2 regions of the Bradyrhizobium guangxiense genome follow, and region 1 is predicted to be linked to the other one. Evidence: predicted binding sites of a transcription regulator. Region 1 holds the regulator's gene; the other holds the start of a gene.
The links. Region 1 encodes PhoB, which activates phosphate uptake and scavenging genes when phosphate is short. Its sites were predicted from a motif close to TGTCATNNANCTGTCAT; they were not measured.
Positions count from the first base shown of each region.

Region 2: the regulator PhoB is predicted to act here: its motif matches at 3,457-3,473, upstream of X268_RS12525 (DUF47 domain-containing protein).

Region 1 covers NZ_CP022219.1:6,339,000-6,349,905, reverse strand. The annotation lists gene pstS (phosphate ABC transporter substrate-binding protein PstS) at 1-425, shown strand, start outside; gene pstC (phosphate ABC transporter permease subunit PstC) at 564-1,553, shown strand; gene pstA (phosphate ABC transporter permease PstA) at 1,555-2,400, shown strand; gene pstB (phosphate ABC transporter ATP-binding protein PstB) at 2,397-3,218, shown strand; gene phoU (phosphate signaling complex protein PhoU) at 3,230-3,946, shown strand; gene phoB (phosphate regulon transcriptional regulator PhoB) at 3,969-4,676, shown strand; gene X268_RS30480 (GcrA family cell cycle regulator) at 4,751-5,263, opposite strand; gene X268_RS30475 (aspartate aminotransferase family protein) at 5,723-6,931, shown strand; gene argF (ornithine carbamoyltransferase) at 6,931-7,866, shown strand; gene X268_RS30465 (Hsp33 family molecular chaperone) at 8,153-9,172, shown strand; gene apaG (Co2+/Mg2+ efflux protein ApaG) at 9,293-9,685, opposite strand; gene X268_RS30455 (OpgC domain-containing protein) at 9,923-10,906, shown strand, end outside.
Region 2 covers NZ_CP022219.1:2,681,139-2,692,044, reverse strand. The annotation lists gene X268_RS12540 (peptide chain release factor 3) at 1-1,197, opposite strand, end outside; gene sugE (quaternary ammonium compound efflux SMR transporter SugE) at 1,356-1,670, shown strand; gene X268_RS12530 (inorganic phosphate transporter) at 1,663-2,670, opposite strand; gene X268_RS12525 (DUF47 domain-containing protein) at 2,770-3,414, opposite strand; gene X268_RS12520 (branched-chain amino acid ABC transporter permease) at 3,571-4,539, opposite strand; gene X268_RS12515 (branched-chain amino acid ABC transporter permease) at 4,541-5,404, opposite strand; gene X268_RS12510 (ABC transporter substrate-binding protein) at 5,478-6,713, opposite strand; gene X268_RS12505 (ABC transporter ATP-binding protein) at 6,747-7,493, opposite strand; gene X268_RS12500 (ABC transporter ATP-binding protein) at 7,486-8,241, opposite strand; gene X268_RS12495 (PAS domain-containing protein) at 8,584-9,225, shown strand; gene X268_RS12490 (ArsC family reductase) at 9,251-9,604, opposite strand; gene X268_RS12485 (tRNA-binding protein) at 9,709-10,080, shown strand; gene X268_RS12480 (TetR/AcrR family transcriptional regulator) at 10,296-10,906, shown strand, end outside.

The DNA of each region.
Region 1 (10,906 bases):
GCAACGAAGGCGTGTCGGGCAACATCAGCCAGACCAAGAACTCGATCGGCTATGTCGAGTACGCCTATGCCAAGCAGAACAAGCTGACCTACGCCGGTCTCGTGAACAAGGCCGGCAAGCCCGTGCAGCCGACCGTCGAAGCGTTCCAGGCGGCCGCCTCCAACGCCGACTGGGCCAAGGCGCCCGGCTACTACGTCATCCTGACCGACCAGCCCGGCGACAAGTCCTGGCCGATCACGGCGGCTACCTTCATCCTGATGCACAAGGACGCCACCGACAAGGCGGCCTCGCAGGAAGCCATCAAGTTCTTCCGCTGGGCCTTCAAGAACGGCGGCAAGGCGGCTGAAGAGCTCGACTACATCCCGATGCCGGACGGCGTCGTCAAGCTGATCGAGAAGACCTGGGCTGCCGAGATCAAGAGCTAACGCTCCTGTCCCGGACATCACGCCGGGATATCGAAAAAACCTCCGCTCCGGATCGGCCTTGCGCCGCGTCCGGAGCGCAAGACCACAACAACCGGCAACAAGCGTATATAACGGGTACAGGGGATTGGCGTGGCTGAGATGGCCGTTCAGAGCGATGTAATCGACGACGCCGGACCGTATGACCGCGCCAAGGCCTTGAGCGCGTTCAAGCTCGGCGACGTCACCTTCTACTGGATCACGCGGTTGTCCGCGATATCGGTGCTGCTCATTCTCGGCGGCATCATCGTCTCGCTGATCGTCGGCGCGTTCCCGGCGATGAAGGAATACGGCCTCTCCTTCCTGTGGACGCAGCGCTGGGCCCCGTCGGCCGATCCGCCCGTGCTCGGCGCCCTCGGGCCGATGTACGGCACGCTCGTCACCTCCTTCATCGCGATGCTGATCGCCATTCCCGTCGGTCTCGGCATCGCCATCTTCCTCACCGAGCTCTGCCCGCAATGGCTGCGCCGCCCGATCGGCATGGCGGTCGAGCTGCTCGCCGGCATCCCCTCGATCATCTACGGCATGTGGGGGTTCTTCGTGCTCGGCCCGTTCCTGGCCAACACGTTCCAGCCCTTCATGATCAGGATCTTCGACGGCGTCCCCGTGCTGGGCGCGATCTTCGCAGGTCCTCCGTCCTATCTCAGCCTGTTCAACGCCGCGCTGATCCTCGCCATCATGGTGCTGCCCTTCATCACCTCGATCTCGGTCGACGTGTTCAAGACGGTGCCGCCGGTCCTGAAGGAAGCCGCCTACGGTGTCGGCTGCACCACCTGGGAAGTCGTCCGCAGCGTGGTGATCCCCTATACCCGCGTCGGCATCATCGGTGGCGTCATGCTGGCGCTGGGCCGCGCGCTCGGCGAGACCATGGCGGTGACCTTCATCATCGGCAACTCGTTCCGCATCTCCTCGTCGATCTTCGCGCCGGGCACCACGATCTCGGCGGCGATCGCATCGGAGTTCGCCGAGAGCGACGGTCTGCACCAGTCCGGCCTGATCCTGCTCGGCTTGCTCCTGTTCGTGCTGACGTTCTTCGTGCTCGCGGCCGCGCGGCTGATGCTGCTGCGTCTGGAAAAGAAGGCGGGGAAGTGACATGAACCCGATCTACGTACGCCGCCGCCGCAAGGACATCGTGGTCCGCGGCCTCTGCATCGCCGCCGCCGCCTTCGGCGTCACCTGGCTCGCGCTGATCCTGATGACGCTGCTCTACAACGGTGTGAGCGGTCTGAACCTGCAGATCTTCACCGAGAACACGCCGCCGCCCGGCTCGACCGAAGGCGGCCTGCTCAACGCTATCGTCGGCTCGCTGATCATGACCGTGCTCGGCGTCGGCATCGGCGCGCCGCTCGGCCTGTTCGCCGGCACCTATCTCGCCGAGTACGGCCGCAACGACAAGCTGACCTCGGTGATCCGCTTCATCAACGACATTCTGCTCTCGGCGCCCTCGATCATCATCGGCCTGTTCATCTACGGCGCCGTGGTGGTGCCGATGCGCGGCTTCTCGGCGATCGCGGGTGCGCTGGCGCTCGCCGTCATCGTCATCCCGGTGGTGCTTCGCACGACCGAGGACATGCTGCTGTTGGTGCCGAACGCGCTGCGCGAGGCGGCAAGCGCGCTCGGCCTGCCGCGCTCGCTGGTGATCAAGCGCATCGCCTACCGCGCCGCGCGCTCCGGTCTCATCACCGGCGTGCTGCTCGCCACCGCCCGCGTCGCCGGCGAGACCGCGCCGCTGCTCTTCACCGCGCTGTCGAACCAGTTCTTCAGCCTCAGCCTGAACAAGACGATGGCGAACCTGCCGGTCACCATCAACAACTTCGTGCAGAGCCCCTACGCCTATTGGAAGCAGCTCGCCTGGAGCGGCGCGCTGCTGATCACGATCACCGTGCTTGCCCTGAACATTGGCGCGCGCATCCTCGGCGCCGAGAGGACTGCAAAATGACCGACCTTTCCGTATCCGTGAGTTCCAACGCTCATCTTGCCTCGCAGCAGCCGCTGCCGGAAGCGCCCGCCAAGGTGACGGTGCGCAACCTCAACTTCTATTACGGCGAGCACCATGCACTGAAGAACATCAACCTGACGCTGGGCACCAACCGCGTCACGGCGTTCATCGGCCCGTCGGGCTGCGGCAAGTCGACCCTGCTGCGCATCTTCAACCGGATGTACGACCTCTATCCGGGGCAGCGCGCTACCGGTCAGCTCATGCTCGACCAGACCAACATCCTCGACCCCAAGCTGGACCTGAACCTGCTGCGCGCCCGCGTCGGCATGGTGTTCCAGAAGCCGACGCCGTTCCCGATGACGATCTACGAGAACATCGCCTTCGGCATCCGGCTTTATGAAAAGATCTCGAAATCCGAGATGGACGACCGCGTCGAGAAGGCGCTGCGCGGCGGCGCGCTGTGGAACGAGGTCAAGGACAAGCTCAACGCCTCCGGCCTGTCGCTTTCCGGCGGCCAGCAGCAGCGCCTGTGCATCGCCCGCACCGTCGCGGTGCGGCCCGAGGTGATCCTATTCGACGAGCCCTGCTCGGCGCTCGACCCGATCTCGACCGCCAAGGTCGAGGAGCTGATCCAGGAATTGTCCGAGAACTACACGATCGCGATCGTCACCCACAATATGCAGCAGGCGGCGCGCGTCTCGGACAAGACCGCCTTCATGTATCTCGGCGAGTTGATCGAGTTCGACGACACCAGCAAGATCTTCACGTCGCCGAGCGACCGGCGTACGCAGGATTACATCACCGGCCGGTTCGGCTGAGGAGACGGGACATGGGTTCTGAACATACCGCAAAGGCTTTCGACACCGACCTCCAGGAGCTCACCCGCCTGGTCGCCGAGATGGGCGGAATCGCCGAACGCATGATCGTCGAGTCCGTCGACGCGCTGATCCGCCGCGACGTCGCGCTCGGCCAGCGCGTCGTCACCACCGACGCCGACCTCGACGCGCTGCAGAAGCGCATCGAGGAACGCGCGGTGCTCACCATCGCCCGGCGCCAGCCGATGGCGGTGGATCTGCGCGAGATCGTTGGCGCCATGCGCGTTGCGACCGACCTCGAGCGGATCGGCGACCTCGCCAAGAACATGGGCAAGCGCGTCGCGGCGCTGGAGACCGACTTCCATCCGCTCAAACTGTTCCGCGGCCTGGAGCACATGACCGACCTCGTGCAGCAGCAGGTCAAGAGCGTGCTGGACGCCTATGCCGCGCACGATCTGCCGGCGGCGATGGCGGTGTGGAAGGGTGACGAGGAAGTCGACGCGATCTGCACCTCGCTGTTCCGCGAGCTCCTTACCTACATGATGGAGGATCCGCGCAACATCTCGTTCTGCATCCATCTGATGTTCTGCGCCAAGAACATCGAGCGGATCGGCGACCACGCCACCAACATCGCCGAGACCGTGTTCTACATGATCGAGGGCCAGGCGATCACCGACAAGCGGCCGAAGGGCGACATGACCACGTTCGCCACGACGATCCCGAATACCTGAAGACTTAAGGAGCGACGACACCATGGGCGCACGCATTATGGTGGTTGAGGACGAGGAAGCTCTCACCGAGCTTCTGCGCTACAACCTCGAAGGCGACGGCTATGACGTCGAGACGGTGATGCGCGGCGACGATGCCGATCCCCGCCTCAAGGAGCACATTCCCGACCTGATCGTGCTCGACTGGATGCTGCCGGGCCTGTCCGGCATCGAGCTGTGCCGCCGCCTGCGCACCCGTCCCGAGACCAAGCAGCTGCCGATTATCATGCTCACCGCGCGCGGCGAGGAGAGCGAGCGGGTGCGCGGTCTTGCCACCGGCGCCGACGATTACATCGTCAAGCCGTTCTCGGTGCCGGAGCTGCTGGCGCGCGTGAAGGGCCTCTTGCGGCGCGCCAGCCCGGAGCGGCTCGCCACCGTGCTCGCTTATGGCGACATCGAGCTCGACCGCGACAAGCGCCGTGTGGCGCGCTCGGGGCGGCCGATCGATCTCGGCCCGACCGAATATCGCCTGCTGGAGTTCTTCCTGGAGCATCCCGGTCGGGTGTTCTCGCGCGAGCAGCTGCTCGACAGCGTCTGGGGCCGCGACATCTACATCGACGAGCGTACCGTCGACGTCCATATCGGCCGCCTGCGCAAACTGCTCAATCTCGGCCGCGAGCAGGACCCGATCCGCACCGTCCGCGGCGCCGGCTACGCACTCGACGATCGCTTCGCGAAGGCCGAGCAGACGTAACGTCTAATCCAGAGAGGTCAACAAAAAGCGCACCGGCCGGCGCGCTTTTTCGTCTCGATGTTACCTGGCTGATCTCACCGCGGGCCCGGCTTGGCCGGTGCGCGCCGGCGATCCGCCGCGGGCTGATACGCCACGCGCGAGTGCTGGGCGCAATAGGGCAGGCCGGACAGCGCCTTGCCGCCGCAGAAGAAGAAATCCGGGCTCGAGGGATCGCCGACCGGCCAGTGGCAGGTCGCCTCGTTCAATTCGAGCAACGACAGCCGCTGGCTCATCGGGACCACGTTGTCGTAGGTAACGGGTTCGGCCTCGACCTCGACCTCGAAGGCCTGCGCCAGCGCGGTGTTGCCGCGCGCGATGGGGCGGCTCACCCGCATCATGTGCTGTGCCGGACGCGCCTTGCGCGGCCGGGGCGCGGCCGATGACGGGCTCTTGGCGCGGCCGGACAAACCGAGCCGGTGCACTTTGCCGATCACGGCATTGCGGGTCACATTGCCGAGCTCTGCTGCGATCTGGCTGGCCGAAAGCCCGGCCTCCCAGAGCTTCTTAAGCTGCTCGACGCGATCATCGGACCAGGTCAAAACCGTCATTGCACCCTTTCCCTCGCCGCGCGGCTGCCGTCCTGGCGCCGTTGCGGCGAATGCCTAAGCCTCGAAAAACCCGTGCCGTCAGAATCCCTTAAGGCTCGCCGGGCGCGTGACTAACGCCCGAACGTTTACGCCGGTACATGAGGACTCTTGGGATCAGAACCGCTGCACGAGATGTCGTATCTGACAGTTCAAACGCTACAATATGGCGTGACTCACGCGCAAGAGTCCGCCGACTCGCTTCCACATGTTCCGTGGTGAAAAACCCGCAAAATCGCCACCGCAAGACTACGGAATCAGCGTTTCCCGAGGCTTTCCAGGTGGCATTGACACCAGTTTCGCCGAGCATAAGATAGTTGCGCGTGCCGCCCTTAAAAGGCGGCACGTTTCGTTTTCCGGGCCGGTCGATGGTGCGTTGCGCAATGCACGCCTCACGCCGTCCGCAACATTCAAGTGACCGTCATGACTAACAGCGCAGCGCCGCATTTGCTCCCCGTTTTCGCCAGGGCCAACCTCGGTTTCGAACGCGGCGAAGGCTGCTGGCTGATCGCGACCAACGGTGATCGCTATCTCGATTTCACCTCGGGCGTCGCGGTGAACGCGCTCGGCCATTGCCATCCGCATCTGATCAAGGCGTTGCAGGAGCAGGCGACCAGGCTGTGGCACATGTCGAACCTGTTTCAGAGCCCGGACGGCGAGAAGCTCGCCGCGCGCCTGTGCAGCGAGAGCTTTGCGGACTTCGTGTTCTTCTGCAATTCCGGCGCCGAGGCGCTGGAGGGCGTGATCAAGCTGGTCCGCCATCATCATTTCTCCAAGGGCCATCCGGAGCGCTACCGCATCATCACCTTCGAAGGCGCCTTCCACGGCCGCACGTTGGCGACGCTGGCTGCGACGGGCTCCGCCAAATATCTCGAAGGGTTCGGCCCGCCGATGGACGGCTTCGACCAAGTGCCGCATGGCGACCTCGAAGCCGTCAAGAAGGCGATCGGCCCCGGCCCCGCCGGCATCCTGATCGAGCCGATCCAGGGCGAGGGCGGCGTGCGCTCGGCACCTCCCGGCTTCCTCAAGGCGCTGCGCCAGCTCTGCGACGAGAAGGGCTTGCTGCTCGCATTCGACGAGGTGCAGACCGGCATGGGCCGCGCCGGTGATCTGTTCGCCCATCGGCGCACCGGCGTCGCACCTGACGTGATGTCGCTGGCGAAGGCGCTCGGTGGCGGCTTCCCGATCGGCGCAATCCTGGCGACCGCTGATGCGGCTTCAGGCATGGGGCCTGGCTCGCACGGCTCGACCTTCGGCGGCAATCCGCTGGCGATCGCCGCGGCCAACGCCGTACTCGACGTCATGCTCAAGCCCGGCTTCTTCGACCACGTGCAGAAGATGTCGCTGCTTCTCAAGCAGAAGCTCGCCTCCGTGATCGACCGTCATCCCGACATCGTCAGCGAAGTGCGCGGCGAGGGCCTCCTGATCGGCATCAAGGCCGTCGTGCCGTCGGGCGATCTCGTGGCCGCCTTGCGCGACGAGAAACTGCTGACCGTCGGGGCCGGCGACAATGTCGTCCGCTTCCTGCCACCGCTGATCGTCAGTGAAGCCGAGATCGAGGACAGCGTCGGGCGGCTGGAGCGTGCCTGCACCGCATTGTCGGCGGGCCAGACCAAGCGGGCGGCAAGCTGATGAGCAAGTCCCCCACCAAGACGCCGAAGCACTTCCTCGACATCAACGAGCTGCCGCTGTCGGAGCTCAAGCGCATGCTCGCCGCCTCCTCCGCGATGAAGGCGAAGCAGAAGGCACAACAGCCGGTGCGGCCGCTCGAAGGCAAGACGCTGGCGATGATCTTCGAGCGGCCCTCGACCCGCACGCGGGTCTCGTTCGACGTCGCCATGCGCCAGCTCGGCGGCGAACCCATCATGCTCACCGGCGCCGAGATGCAGCTCGGCCGCGGCGAGACCATCGCCGACACCGCACGCGTGCTGTCGCGTTACGTCGACGCCATCATGATCCGCATCCTCAATCACGAGGCCCTGCTGGAGCTTGCGGCCAACGCCACCGTGCCCGTCATCAACGGCCTGACGCGGCGTTCGCATCCCTGCCAGGTGATGGCCGACCTCATGACCTATGAGGAGCATCGCGGTCCGATCGAGGGCAAGACGGTGGCCTGGACTGGCGACGACAACAACGTTCTGGCGTCATGGGCGCATGCCGCCGAGCGCTTCAAGTTTCAGCTCAACGTCGCCACCCCTCCGGAGCTCGCGCCGAAAAAGGCGATGCGCGACTGGGTCAAGGCGACGGGCGCGCCGATCGTGCTCGGCACCGATCCGGAAGCCGCCGTGCGCGGTGCCGATTGCGTCGTCACCGACACCTGGGTGTCGATGGGCGACAAGGAAGGCGAGCATCGCCACAACGTGCTCAAGCCCTACCAGGTCAACAGCAAGCTGATGTCGCTCGCCAAGCCCGATGCGCTGTTCATGCACTGCCTGCCCGCCCATCGCGGCGAGGAGGTCACCGACGAGGTGATCGACGGTCCGCAATCGGTCGTGTTCGACGAGGCCGAAAACCGCCTGCACGCGCAGAAGGGCATTCTGGCCTGGTGCTTTGACGCGGTGAAGTAGGTTCGCTGGAGTCCGGCTGCCACCTTACACCAACTGGCGTCCCTGCCGGGTGCGCAATTGCGCACGGGCGCAGGGACCCATACCGCGGAATCTCTCTTTGTGGCAGGCTCGCGGAGGCGAACAGTCTTCGTCAAATCGCATCCTGTGATGATGGGTCCCGGAGCTGCGCTTACGCTTGTCCGGGACAACATCGAATTTGCCGCAACCTTGTGCAACCTAATCGCATCGGGAACACACCACCCCGCGCCCCCTTCCATTTCCGCCCTCCGACCCCAGATAAAGCGCCATGGTTTCCCAATCCCCTGACATGAAAACCGGGCCTGAAGGCCTGGTTCGCGCACCATCGGCGGTTCCGATCGACGACGCTGTGCTGCCTTACGAGGTCGACGCGCTCGACGTGCGCGGCCGCCTGGTGCGGCTTGGTCCGGCGCTCGACGACATCCTGACCAAGCACGATTATCCCGCTGCCGTGGGCAAGCTGCTCGGCGAGGCCATCGTGCTGACGACGCTGCTCGGCTCGGCGCTGAAATTCGAGGGCCGCTTCATCCTGCAGGCCCAGACCGACGGTCCGGTGTCGTTCCTGGTGGTGGACTATCAGGCGCCGGATCGGCTGGGCGCCCATGCGCGCTTCGATGCCGCGCGCCTCGGCGACGTCCAAAAATCTGGCTTGGATTCCGGCACACTGCTTGGCCGCGGTCATCTCGCCATGACCATCGACCAGGGCCCCGACATGAGCCGCTACCAGGGCCTGGTCGCGCTCGACGGCGGCAGTCTGGAAGACGCCGCGCACGAATATTTCCTGCGCTCCGAGCAGATCCCGACGCGCGTGCGCCTCGCGGTTGGCGAGGAATGGCGCTCGAGCGACGGCGGCAAGCATCGCTGGCGCGCCGGCGGCATGCTGATGCAGTTTCTGCCCAAGGCGCCTGAGCGCGCGCGCCAGGCGGACCTGCATCCCGGCGATGCCCCCGACGGCGTCGAGGTGCACAGCGTCGCCGAGGACGACGCCTGGGTCGAGGCGCGTTCGCTGATCGAGACGGTCGAGGACGTCGAGCTGATCGACCCCGAGCTCTCCGGCGAGAGGCTGCTGTTTCGCCTGTTCCACGAGCGCGGCGTGCGCGTGTTCAATCCGATAGTCCTCAAGGCGCAGTGCTCCTGCTCGCGCAATGCAGTCGCCGCGATGCTCAAGAGCTTTTCGCCGGACGATCGTGCCGCGATGGTCAAGGACGACAAGGTCGTCGTCACCTGCGAGTTCTGCTCGTCGGTGTACGATTTCACGCCGGATGAAGCGGGCGTCGAGGACGCGTAGGAGTCGTAGCGTCGTAGGTGGGCAGAGCGAAGCGCGTACTGGATTCCCCGCCTTCGCGGGGAATGACAGCGACAGTTGGAGAACGAAGCTGTCACGCCATCTCCGCCATTTGTGAGGCCGTTAATTCAACACCCGCTTGCTGTCCGGGCTGTCGAGCGAAAACGCCGGCACGTCGATCTCGAAGCGCTCGCCGCTTTCGCTCACCATCTGATAGCGCCCGGTCATGAAGCCGGAGGCGGTCGAGAGCGGCACGCCGGAGGTATATTCGAAGCGCTCGCCGGGGGCGAGGATCGGCTGCTCGCCGACCACGCCTTCGCCCTTCACCTCCTGCTGGCGGCCGGAGGCGTCGGTGATGATCCAGTGCCGCGTCTTGAGCTGCACGGTTTCCTCGCCGGAATTGGTGATGACGATGGTGTAGGACCAGAAGTAGCGGGAGCGGTCGGCCGACGACTGCTCCGGAACAAAGTTCGGCTCGACGGTCACTTCGATCTGGCGGGTCACGGCGCGGTACATGGCTAATACCATACCGAAATCCGGCTCCGGAACCAAACGCCGCCCGCGGCCTTGGCCACCATCGTCCCGCCAGAATTCGAAGGGAATGACATCCCAGGGAAACACCCCGAAGCAAATACCCCCCAAAGGGGAAACATCCACGGGGGACCTCGTGTGATCCGGCCGCTTTGCGAGATGCCGACCGGACCGGTACACTCATTGAGACGTCGCGACCTGCGGAAGGGTTTTTGGGCCCCGATGACCATTGCCGACCAAGTGACGGGATCGACCATCGCGGGAACTGCCCAGCCTGCGGAGACGAAGCCGCGTGCGAGGGCGCCGGCCATCACATTGCCCGCCATCGGCGAGCGCGAGCTCCGGCTCGACCTGTTCCGCGGGCTCGCGCTATGGCTGATCTTCATCGACCATCTGCCGCCCAGTCTCTTGACCTGGTTCACGATCCGCAATTACGGCTTCAGCGACGCCACCGAGATCTTCATCTTCATTTCCGGCTACACCGCGGCCTTCGTCTATGGCCGGGCGATGCTGGAGAGCGGCGTCGTCATCGCCACCGCGCGCATCCTGCGCCGGGTCTGGCAGATCTACGTTGCCCACGTCTTCCTGTTCACGATCTTCCTCGCCGAAATCTCCTACGTCGCGACCAGGTTCGAGAACCCGCTCTATACCGAAGAGATGGGGATCATGGACTTCCTCAAGCAGCCCGACGTCACCATCGTGCAGGCGCTGCTGTTGCGCTTCCGTCCCGTCAACATGGACGTGCTGCCGCTCTATATCGTGCTGATGCTGGCGCTGCCCTTGATCCTGTGGTCGATGAAATGGCGGCCCGACGTCACGCTCGGCCTCTCGGTCGTGCTCTACGCAGTCACCTGGGAGTACGATCTCTATTTGTCGGCCTATCCGAACGGCTTCTGGGCCTTCAATCCCTTCGCCTGGCAATTGCTGTTCGTGTTCGGTGCATGGTGCGCGCTCGGAGGTGCGCGCCGCATGTCACGCATCCTGGCCTCGCCGGTGACGATGTGGATCTCGATCGCCTATCTCGTCGCGGCGTTCTACGTGACGCTGACCTGGTACGTGCCGCAGCTCTCCCAATTCATGCCGAAGCGGATCGAGCAGTGGATGTATCCGATCGACAAGACCGATCTCGACGTGCTGCGCTTCACGCATTTCCTGGCGCTGGCCGCGCTCACCGTGCGCTTCCTGCCCCGGGACTGGCCGGGCTTG
Region 2 (10,906 bases), 3.6 Mb from region 1:
GCTCGGCACGCCGACGAAGTTGAAATCCTCGCCCTCGGTCAAGGTGTCGCCGATGCGCAGCGTGCCGTGATTGGGAATGCCGACGACGTCACCGGCGAAGGCTTCGTCCGCGACCGAACGATCCTGCGCGAAGAAGAATTGCGGGCTCGACAGTGGCATGCTCTTGCCGGTGCGCACGAGCTTGGCTTTCATGCCGCGGCTGAGCTTGCCCGAGCACAGGCGCGCGAACGCGATGCGGTCGCGGTGGTTCGGATCCATGTTGGCCTGGATCTTGAACACGAAGGCGCTCATGCGCGGATCGGTGGCCTCGACCTTGCGCTGGTCGCTGTCCTGTGCGCGCGGCTCGGGCGCGAACTTGCCGAGACCTTCGAGGAGGTCGCCGACGCCGAAATTGCGCAGCGCGCTGCCGAAATAGACCGGCGTCAGATGCCCCTCGCGGAACGCCTCGAGCTCGAACGGCTTCGAGGCCTCGGTGACGAGCTCGAGCTCGTCCTTCACGGCAGCGACGTCGAGATTGGCATTGAGCTTGGCCAGCTCCTCGATCGCGATCTGCTGCGCCGCGCCGGTCTTGGCGCCGCCGCCTTCGAGCAGGCGCACGCCGCCGTTGACGACGTCATAGGTGCCGAGGAAGTCGCGGCCGCGCCCGACCGGCCAGGTCATCGGCGTGGTGTCGAGTGCCAGCGTCTTCTCGATCTCGTCGAGCAGCTCGAACACATCGCGGCTCTCGCGATCCATCTTGTTGATGAAGGTGATGATCGGGATGTCGCGCAGGCGGCACACCTCGAACAGCTTTCGGGTGCGCGCCTCGATGCCCTTGGCGGCGTCGATCACCATCACGGCGGAATCGACCGCCGTCAGCGTCCGATAAGTATCTTCCGAAAAGTCCTCGTGGCCAGGCGTGTCCAGCAGGTTGAAGACGAGGCCCTCGAACTCGAAGGTCATCACCGAGGTCACGACCGAGATGCCGCGCTCGCGCTCGATCTTCATCCAGTCCGAACGCGTGTTGCGCCGCTCGCCCTTGGCCTTGACCTGGCCGGCGAGGTTAATGGCGCCGCCGAACAGCAGCAGCTTCTCGGTCAGCGTGGTCTTGCCGGCGTCGGGATGGGAGATGATCGCAAAGGTGCGCCGCCGCGCCACTTCAGCGGCAAGCGGGGAACGGGCCGGCGATTCGGCTGTGGTGGTGGCGATGTCGGACATGGCGGGAGCGTTTGGCAGGGAAACTGGGCCTGATCAAGCCTGATTTGGTGATTGCAGGGCCTCCCGGCCAGCCCCATATCGGCCCCGGGGAGGACGGCCTCCCTGTTTCTCAGCATCTCGTTCGCGGGGACGACCCTGCCTTGATCCGGAGGGTTGTCATGGCCTGGAGCATCCTGTTCGTCGCCGGGCTTCTCGAGATCACCTGGGCGATTGGCCTGAAATACACCGAGGGCTTCACCAGGCTCGTTCCGTCGGTCGTCACGCTTGCGGCGATGGCTGGCAGCGTCATCCTGCTGGGTCTCGCCCTCAAATCGCTGCCCGTCGGAACCGCCTATGCGGTCTGGACCGGGATCGGTGCGGTCGGCACCGCCACCCTCGGCATCGTCCTGTTCGGCGAGCCCGCCACGGCCCTGCGCCTTGCCAGCATCGGGCTGATTGTGGCCGGGATTGTCGGGCTGAAGCTCGTTACTTGACGAAGATCTTGACCGCCCACCAGCTCAGCGCCGCGACGATGGCCGAGGCCGGGATCGTGATCACCCAGGCATAGACGATCGAGCTCGCCACGTTCCAGCGCACAGCCGAGACGCGGCGGGCGGCCCCGACGCCGACGATGGCGCCGGTAATGGTGTGCGTGGTCGAGACGGGAACCCCGAGGAAGGTCGCCATGAACAGGGTCGCGGCCCCTCCCGTCTCGGCGCAGAAGCCCTGCATCGGCGTCAGTTTCGTGATCCGCAGGCCCATGGTGCGGACGATGCGCCAGCCGCCCATCAAGGTGCCCATCGCCATGGCCGCCTGGCACGACAGCACCACCCAGAACGGCACCGAGAAGTCGCTGCCGAGATGGCCCTGTGAATACAGCAGCACCGCGATGATGCCCATGGTCTTCTGCGCGTCGTTGCCGCCGTGGCCGAGCGAATAAAGCGAGGCGGAGGCGAATTGCAGGATCCGGAAGGCACGATCGACCGCGAACGGCGTCGAGCGCACCGAGGCCCACGACACGATCGCCACCAGCATCATCGCCAGCAGGAAGCCGACCAGCGGCGACAGCACGATCGCCAGCACCGTCTTGGACAATCCGCTCCACACCGCCGCCGAGATCCCTGCCTTGGCCATGCCGCCGCCGACGAGCCCGCCGATCAGCGCGTGCGACGACGAGGACGGGATGCCGAGCGCCCAGGTCACCAGGTTCCAGACGATCGCTCCGACCAGCGCGGCGAAGATCACCTGGGCGTCGACGATCGAGGGATCGATGATCCCGGTGCCGATGGTCTGGGCAACGTGCAGCCCGAACACCATGAAGGCGACGAAATTGAAGAAGGCAGCCCAGAACACCGCGAATTGCGGCCGCAACACGCGGGTCGAGACGATGGTCGCGATCGAATTGGCGGCATCGTGCAGGCCGTTCAGAAAATCGAACAGCAGCGCGACAGCGATCAGTCCGACCAGGACGGGAAGACCCAACGCAGCATCCACGGCGGCGCCCCTGCTCTAAGCTTTGCGCATGATCTCCGCGCAAACGCATTCCGCGTTTGTCGCGAAGGAAAACCGCTGCACACTTTTCCGGATCATGCGCTAAACTTGCTCGATGACGATGCTGTTGATCTCGTTCGCGACGTCGTCGAAGCGATCGGCCACCTTCTCGAGGTGGTCGTAGATCTCGACACCAACGATGAAGTCCATCGCGTTGCCGTCGCGATGCTTGAGGAACAGCTCCTTCAGTCCGATGTCGTGGAGGTCGTCGACGCGGCCCTCCAGCTTGCCCAACTCCTCGGTGATCGCGGTGAGCATGGCGACGTTCGGGCCGATCGCCTGCATCAAGGGCAGCGCGCGGCCGACCAGATTGGCACATTCGATCAGCAGCCCGCCGATCTCGCGCATGGGGGGCTCGAAGCTGCGGACCTCGAACAGCATCACGGCCTTGGCCGTCTGCTGCATCTGGTCGATGGCATCGTCCAGCGAGGTAATCAGGTTCTTGATGTCGCCGCGGTCGAACGGGGTGATGAAGGTGCGGCGCACCGCCGTCAGCACCTCACGGGTTATGTTGTCGGCGTCGTTCTCGAACTGGTTGACGCGCTGGCAATAGACCGGCGTCTCCTCGCCCCCGTTGAGCATCCCCTGGAGCGCGATTGCCCCCTGAATCACGGTCTGGGCATGCCGGTCGAACAGGTCGAAGAACCGTTCTTCCTTGGGCAGGAAAGCGCGAAACCATCGCATCATGGGGACAGGCTACCGGTTGGAAATGGCCCGGCCCGTCGGGGCCGTCATGAAACTGTCATAGACCATTTTCGATCCACGTGCGTGTCATCTCACGCCCGCGGAGCCGGATCATCCACCGCTTTCACGCAATAAGTAAATCGACCTTGAATCAATGACTTAGAGCGATCGCCGGAAGTAATGCGCGATTTCGCCGATGACGCCACGACGGAAGGTGAGCACGCAGATCACGAAGATCGACCCCTGGATCACTGTCACCCATTGGCCGAACCCGGCCAGATATTGCTGCATCGCGATGATCACGAAGGCGCCGACCACGGGACCGAAGATGGTGCCGAGGCCGCCGACCAGCGTCATCAGCACGACTTCACCGGACATCGACCAATGGACGTCGGTGAGCGAGGCATTCTGCGCCACGAACACCTTCAGCGCGCCGGCGAAACCGGCCAGCGTGCCGGACAGGACGAAGGCCAGGAACTTGTACTGGTCGGTCCGGTAGCCGAGCGAAATCGCGCGCTGCTCGTTCTCACGGATCGACTTCAGCACCTCGCCGAACGGCGAGTTGATGATGCGGAAGATCAGCAGGAAGCCGGCGAGGAACCCGACCAGCACGACGTAATAGAGCACCGTCGGCTTGGAGAGATCGAACACCCCGAACATGCGCCCCTGCGGGATGCCCTGGATGCCGTCCTCACCATGGGTGAACGGGGCCTGGAGGTAGATGAAGTACAAGAGCTGCGACAGCGCCAGCGTGATCATCGAGAAATAGATGCCCTGCCGGCGGATCGAGATGTAGCCCGTGATGATCGAGAGCACGAAAGCCGCTGCAATGCCGACGAGGATACCGAGCTCGGGCGGCAACGCCCACACCTTCAGCGCATGCGCGCTGCAATAGCCGGCCGTCCCCAAGAACATCGCGTGGCCGAACGACAGCAGGCCGCCATAGCCGATCAGCAGGTTGAAGGCGCAGGCGAGCAGCGCAAAGCACAGCGCCTGCATCACGAAGAACGGATAGACTCCCGTGAACGGGACCGACGCCAAGAGCAGCGCCATCACAACGAACACAATCATCTCGTCGCGCATCGCGCGCGGGGATGCCGGCAGCGTGTCGTCTGTCAGGGTTGTCATATCAGGCCGCCCTTCCCGTCAATCCCGTTGGCTTCACCAAGAGCACCAGCACCATCAGCACGAACACCACGGTGTTGGAGGCCTCGGGGTAGAAATATTTGGTCAGGCCCTCGATCACGCCGAGCGCGAAGCCGGTGATGATGGAGCCCATGATCGATCCCATGCCGCCGATCACGACCACCGCGAACACGACGATGATGAGATCCGCACCCATCAGCGGCCGCACCTGGTTGATCGGCGCCGAGAGCACGCCGGCGAGCGCGGCCAGACCGACGCCGAGGCCGTAAGTGAGTGTGATCATGCGCGGTACGTTGATGCCGAAAGCGCGCACCAGCGTCGGATTTTCGGTGGCGGCCCGCAGGTAAGCGCCGAGCTGCGTCTTCTCGATCAGGAACCAGGTCGCCAGACACACGACCAGCGAGAACACGACGACCCAACCGCGATAGATCGGCAGGAACATGAATCCCAGGTTCATGCCGCCCCTGAGCTGGTCCGGAATGGCGTAAGGCAGTCCCGAGGAGCCGAAATAGTTCTGGAACACGCCCTGCACGATCAGCGCGATGCCGAAGGTCAGCAGCAGGCCATAGAGGTGATCGAGGCCGGTCAGCCATTGCAGCATGGTCCGCTCGAGGATCATGCCGAAGATGCCGACGATGACGGGCGCAAGCAGCAGCGCCCACCAGTAGTTGATGCCGCCGAGGTTCAAGAGAAAATAGGCGACGAAGGCGCCCATCATGTAGAGCGCGCCATGGGCGAAATTGATGATGTTGAGCATGCCGAAGATCACGGCAAGCCCGAGACTGAGCAGCGCGTAGAACGAGCCGTTGATCAGTCCCACCAGTAGCTGAGCGTATAGAGCCTGCATCGATTCCGCACCCGGTCCCTTCGGCGTTCCCTCAAAAGTCGCCCGCAAGCCTCAAGGCCCGCGGGCGGTTATCTCACTTCTTCAAGAGCGCGCACTTGCTCTCGGATAGCGGCGTGAAAGCCTGGTCGCCCGGCACCGAGCCCACCAGCTTGTAGAAGTCCCACGGTCCCTTGGACTCGGAGGGCTTCTTCACCTCGAACAGATAGGCGCTGTGGATGGTGCGGCCGTTGGGCTGGATCTCGCCCTTGCCGAACAGATCGTCCTCGGTCGGCATCGACTTCATCTTCTCGACGATCTTGACGCCGTCATGCGGATTGCCGCCGACCGCTTCGAGCGCCTTGAGATAGTGACGCACGCCCGCATAGACGCCGGCCTGCACCATGGTCGGCGGCGCGTTGTTCTTCATCTTCGCAGCGAAGCGCTTCGAGAACGCCCGGGTCTGGTCGTTCATGTCCCAGTAGAACGTCTCGGTGAAGTTGAGGCCCTGCGCGGTCTCGAGGCCGATCGCCTTGACGTCGGTGAGGAAGAGCAGCAATGCCGCGAGCTTCTGACCGCCCTTGCCGATGCCGAACTCGGCCGCCTGCTTGATGGTGTTGGTGGTGTCGCCGCCGGCGTTGGCAAGACCGATGACCTTGGCCTTGGACGACTGCGCCTGGAGCAGGAAGGACGAGAAGTCCGGCGTATTCAGCGGATGCTTGACGCCGCCGATCACCTTGCCGCCATTGGCCGTGACCACCGCCGTGGTGTCGCGCTCGAGAGCGGCACCGAAGGCATAATCCGCGGTCAGGAAGAACCAGGTGTCGCCACCTGCCTTGACCAGCGCCTGGCCGGTGGTGTGCGCAAGCATGTAGGTGTCGTAGGTCCAGTGCACCGTGTTGGGCGAGCACTGCGCGTTGGTGAGATCGGAGGTCGCCGCCCCCGAATTGATGTAGACGCCGTTCTTTTCCTTGATGACGTTGTTGACGGCGAGCGCCACACCGGAATTCGGTACGTCGACGATGACGTCAACCTTGTCGACGTCGAACCACTGCCGCGCGATCGCGGTGCCGATGTCGGGCTTGTTCTGGTGATCGCCGGAGATGATGTCGATCTTCCAGCCCTTCGCCGCCAGGCCGGAATCCTCAACGGCCATCTGCGCCGCGAGCGTCGAGCCGGGGCCGCCGAGATCGGCGTAGAGGCCGGACTGATCGGACAGCGCACCGATCTTGACGGTCTTGTCCTGCGCGGACGCGACACCCGCCGCGGCGATGGTCAGCGCGGTGGTCAGCGCGGTGGTCAGCAGCAATGACGCAATCGACCTGGTCTTCATGCAACTTTCCTTTTTCAATTCTTCTTTGGCGTTCTAGACGCCGAGATAGGTGTGGAGCTTGTCCATGTTGGCGGCAAGCTCCGCATTGGAAAATCCGTCGATGATCTTGCCATGCTCGACCACGTAGTAGCGGTCGGCGACGGTGGACGCGAAGCGGAAATTCTGCTCGACCAGAAGGATCGTGAATCCCTCCTTCTTCAGCCGCGCAATGGTATGGCCGATCTGCTGGATGATGACGGGCGCGAGACCCTCGGTCGGCTCGTCCAGCATCAGGAAGCTCGCGCCGGTGCGCAGGATGCGCGCGATCGCGAGCATCTGCTGCTCGCCTCCGGACAGCTTGGTGCCCTGGCTGCCCAGCCGCTCCTTCAGATTCGGGAACAGCTCGAAGATCTGATCGAGCGGCAACCCGCCCTCACGGACCACCGGCGGCAGCATCAAATTCTCACGCACGTCGAGGCTGGAGAATATGCCCCGCTCTTCCGGGCAGAACGCGATACCCATACGCGCGATCTTGTCAGAGGTCGCGCGTATGATCTCCCGGTTGTTGAACGTCACCGAGCCGGTGCGCTTGCCGATGATGCCCATGATCGACTTCAGCGTGGTCGTCTTGCCGGCGCCGTTGCGCCCGAGCAGGGTGACGACCTCTCCCGCGTTCACGTCGAAGTTGATCCCGTGCAGGATGTGGGACTCGCCGTACCAGGCTTCGAGGTTGCGGACTTGAAGGATGTTTCCGCCGGTCGCAGCCTTGGCCGGAGCCTCGGCGATCGCAGTGTCAGGCATGACCGGCTCCCAGATAAGCTTCCTTGACGCGCTCGTCCTTGGTGAGCTCGCTGTAATGACCTTGCGCGAGCACCTGCCCGCGCGTCAGCACGGTGATGATGTCCGAGAGGTTGGCCACGACACTCAAATTATGCTCCACCATCAGGATGGTGTATTTCGCGGAGATGCGCTTGATCAGCGCAGCGATCTTGTCGATGTCCTCGTGACCCATGCCGGCCATCGGCTCGTCCAGCAGCATCATCTCCGGGTCGAGCGCGAGCGTGGTTGCAATCTCGAGTGCACGCTTGCGCCCATAGGGCATCTCGACCGCCGGCGTGTTGGCGAACTCGCTGAGGCCGACATCGTTCAACAACTCGCGTGCGCGGTCGTTGTAACGGTTGAGGACCGACTTGGAGCGCCAGAAATCGAACGAAGAGCCGTGCTGGCGCTGAAGCGCGACACGGACGTTCTCCAGCGCGGTGAGATGCGGAAACACCGCCGAGATCTGGAACGAGCGAACAAGGCCCATGCGGGCCACGTCGGCCGGCGCCATCGCAGTGATGTCCTGCCCCTTGTACAGGATTTTTCCGGCAGACGGTTTGAGGAACTTGGTCAGAAGATTGAAGCAGGTCGTCTTGCCGGCCCCGTTCGGGCCGATCAACGCATGAATGCTCCCACGGCGAACCTTGAGCGCAACGTCGCGGACCGCGAAAAAGCCCGCGAACTCCTTGGTCAAGCCTTCCGTTTCGAGAATGAACTCATCGGCCAAACAGATTTCCCCCTGCCCGCGAAATACGCGTGGCTATCCTTAGTTTACTTCGGCATTCCGGAGGTCTTGGAGCCCATCCGGAACGCCGCCTCCGGGCGCGGAATATGCCGGAGGTGACGGGGGTTAGGCAAGGCGGAAAGCTGAGCAGATCAGGCCTCCGGCTGGGATACAAATGCTCCCTTAGTCGGAGTTGTTCGATGTCGTGCCTGCCCGGCCTCCCGGTTCGCAAGGCACCGGCCATCAAGCCGTCGTTAACGGTCTTTCGTGCCGCGCGCCAGCCTTCATCAAAAATTTCCCCGCAAACGACATCATGCTTTGGGTTTATCTTCCGGGAATATTGTCTTGGATTTCGCGAGCGCCGCTCCCTCCATCGTCAAGTCGATCAGGCAGCGAGATCTGCTGAACACGTGGCTGCGACTTTATGCGCGCCAGCAGATCGCACCGGCGATCTGGGAGTACCAGCCCGCGCGGCTCGAGGAAGAACTCTCCGACCTCATCTATTATACGGTGGACATCTCGACGCCGACGCCGAGCCTGATCATCCAGAGCGAAGGCACACGTATCTCGCGCGCCTATGGGCAGACCGGCAAGGGCGTTCTGCTCAGCGATTATCTCGGGCAACGTCTCGCACCGTTCGTGATGCCGATCTATCATAAATGTGTGGCGCGCGCCCTGCCGGTCTATAGCGTTGCAGATGTCGACGACATCTACGGCCGCATCGTCGCTTATGAACGGCTGCTGCTGCCGTTCCACACCGACGGCAAGGTCTGTCACGTCATCGCCTCGGTCAAGACCTTCTGCGAGGACGGCGGCTTTGAGATCAAGAATCTGATGCGCGGAAACGACGCGCTACCGCGTCCGAAGCTGCGCGCCGTGATCGATCGCGAGCTTTTCCATCGCGCACCCGGCCGAATCGCGACTGCCGACGTGGTCGAGCTCGCGGACCAGCCCGGCACCGCCACCGAGATGATCGAGCTGAACTAGCGGTCGGCGGGCGCTGGCAGCGAACCTACTTGACCTTGACTTCCTTGGCATAGATGTCCGGCTTGAAGCCGACCAGCAGCCTGCCGCCAATCTCCAGCACCGGCCGCTTGATCATCGATGGCTGCGCTAGCATCAGGGCCAGCGCCTTCTTCTCGCTCAAGCCTTCCTTGTCGGCATCGGGCAGCTTCTTGAAGGTCGTCCCGGCGCGATTGAGCAGCGTCTCCCAACCGACCTTGTCGCTCCATTGCTTGAGCTTGTCCTTCTCGACGCCAGCCGCCTTGTAGTCGTGAAACGCGTAAGGCACGCCATGCGTGTCGAGCCAGGCTCGCGCCTTCTTCATGGTGTCGCAGTTCTTGATGCCGTAGATTGTGTTGGGCAAGACGTTCCTCGCGCATGACGTATCGTGACGGACGTGGCGTTGTACGAAACTCCGGTTCGCGCGACAATATCGCGAACGACGCCAACTCGCCGAACGGACATCCCATGCACGTCACCCACGATCCCGCAGCCGCCGCCTCGCCGACCATCGACTTCAACAGCTTCCTCGCCGTCGATATCCGCGTCGGCACCATCGTCGACGCCAAGCCGTTTCCCGAGGCGCGCAAGCCGGCCTTTCGGCTATGGATCGACTTCGGACCCGCCATCGGCGTGCGCAAATGTTCGGCCCAGATCACCGAAAACCATCCGCTCGAGACTTTGGTGGGACAACAGGTCGCGGCCGTCGTCAATTTCCCGCCGCGCCAGATCGGACCTGTCATCTCGGAGGTGCTGACGCTCGGCTTGCCCGATGCCAACGGCAAGGTCGTGCTGGTGCAGCCGAGAAAGCCGGTGCCGAACGGCGGACGGCTGTTCTAGCCGCGCGACCCGGCCTGCGGCCTCGCTTCGGGCCAGCGCATTCGCAACGACGTCATCCTCCGTCTTTCCCGGCGTCCGCGGCCGGGCTTGACCGGGCTTCTTTTTGGCAATAAAAATGACTGACTGATCGTTTTTTGTTTTGACAACCTTACTTTTGGCGTTTGCCAGGATCCGTCGGAAAACGATCGATCTGTCAGTTATTTGGGGACCGCCGAATGCCCAAAATCAGCGACAAGCAGCGCGAAGGCCGGCGGCAGCAGATTCTCGAAGCGGCCCTCGCCTGCTTCTCCGAAGACGGCTTTCACCAGACCGGCATGGCCGACATCGTCAGGCGGTCCGGACTGAGCCATGGCGCGGTCTATCTCTACTTCCAGAGCAAGGACGATCTGATCGAAGCACTCGCGGACGACCGGCATCGGCGCGAAGCCGTGCTCAATTCGGTTGCGAAAGGATCCGGCGATCCGATCGAAGGACTTCACGCGCTGATCCGGGTCTACGCGCAATGGCTGACCGATCCCGCCGGCGAAGCCCGCCGCCGTGTCGGCGTCCACGGCTGGGCCGAAGCCCTGCGCAACCGCCGCGTCCGCAGCAGCGTCGTCGAGGGCATCGAGATGCCGCGCGCTCTGATCGTCGCGCTGGTCGAGCGCGCCCAGCACGACGGCCTCATCAGACGCGACTTCGGTGCGGACGCGATCGCGCGCGTTCTGATCGCGATCTTCCAGGGGTTTGTGCTGCAAAAATGCTGGGGTGACGAATTTGACGTCGAGGCCTGCATGGCGGCCGTGACCGGGGTGATCGACGGCTTTCGCACGACCAGGCCCGGTAC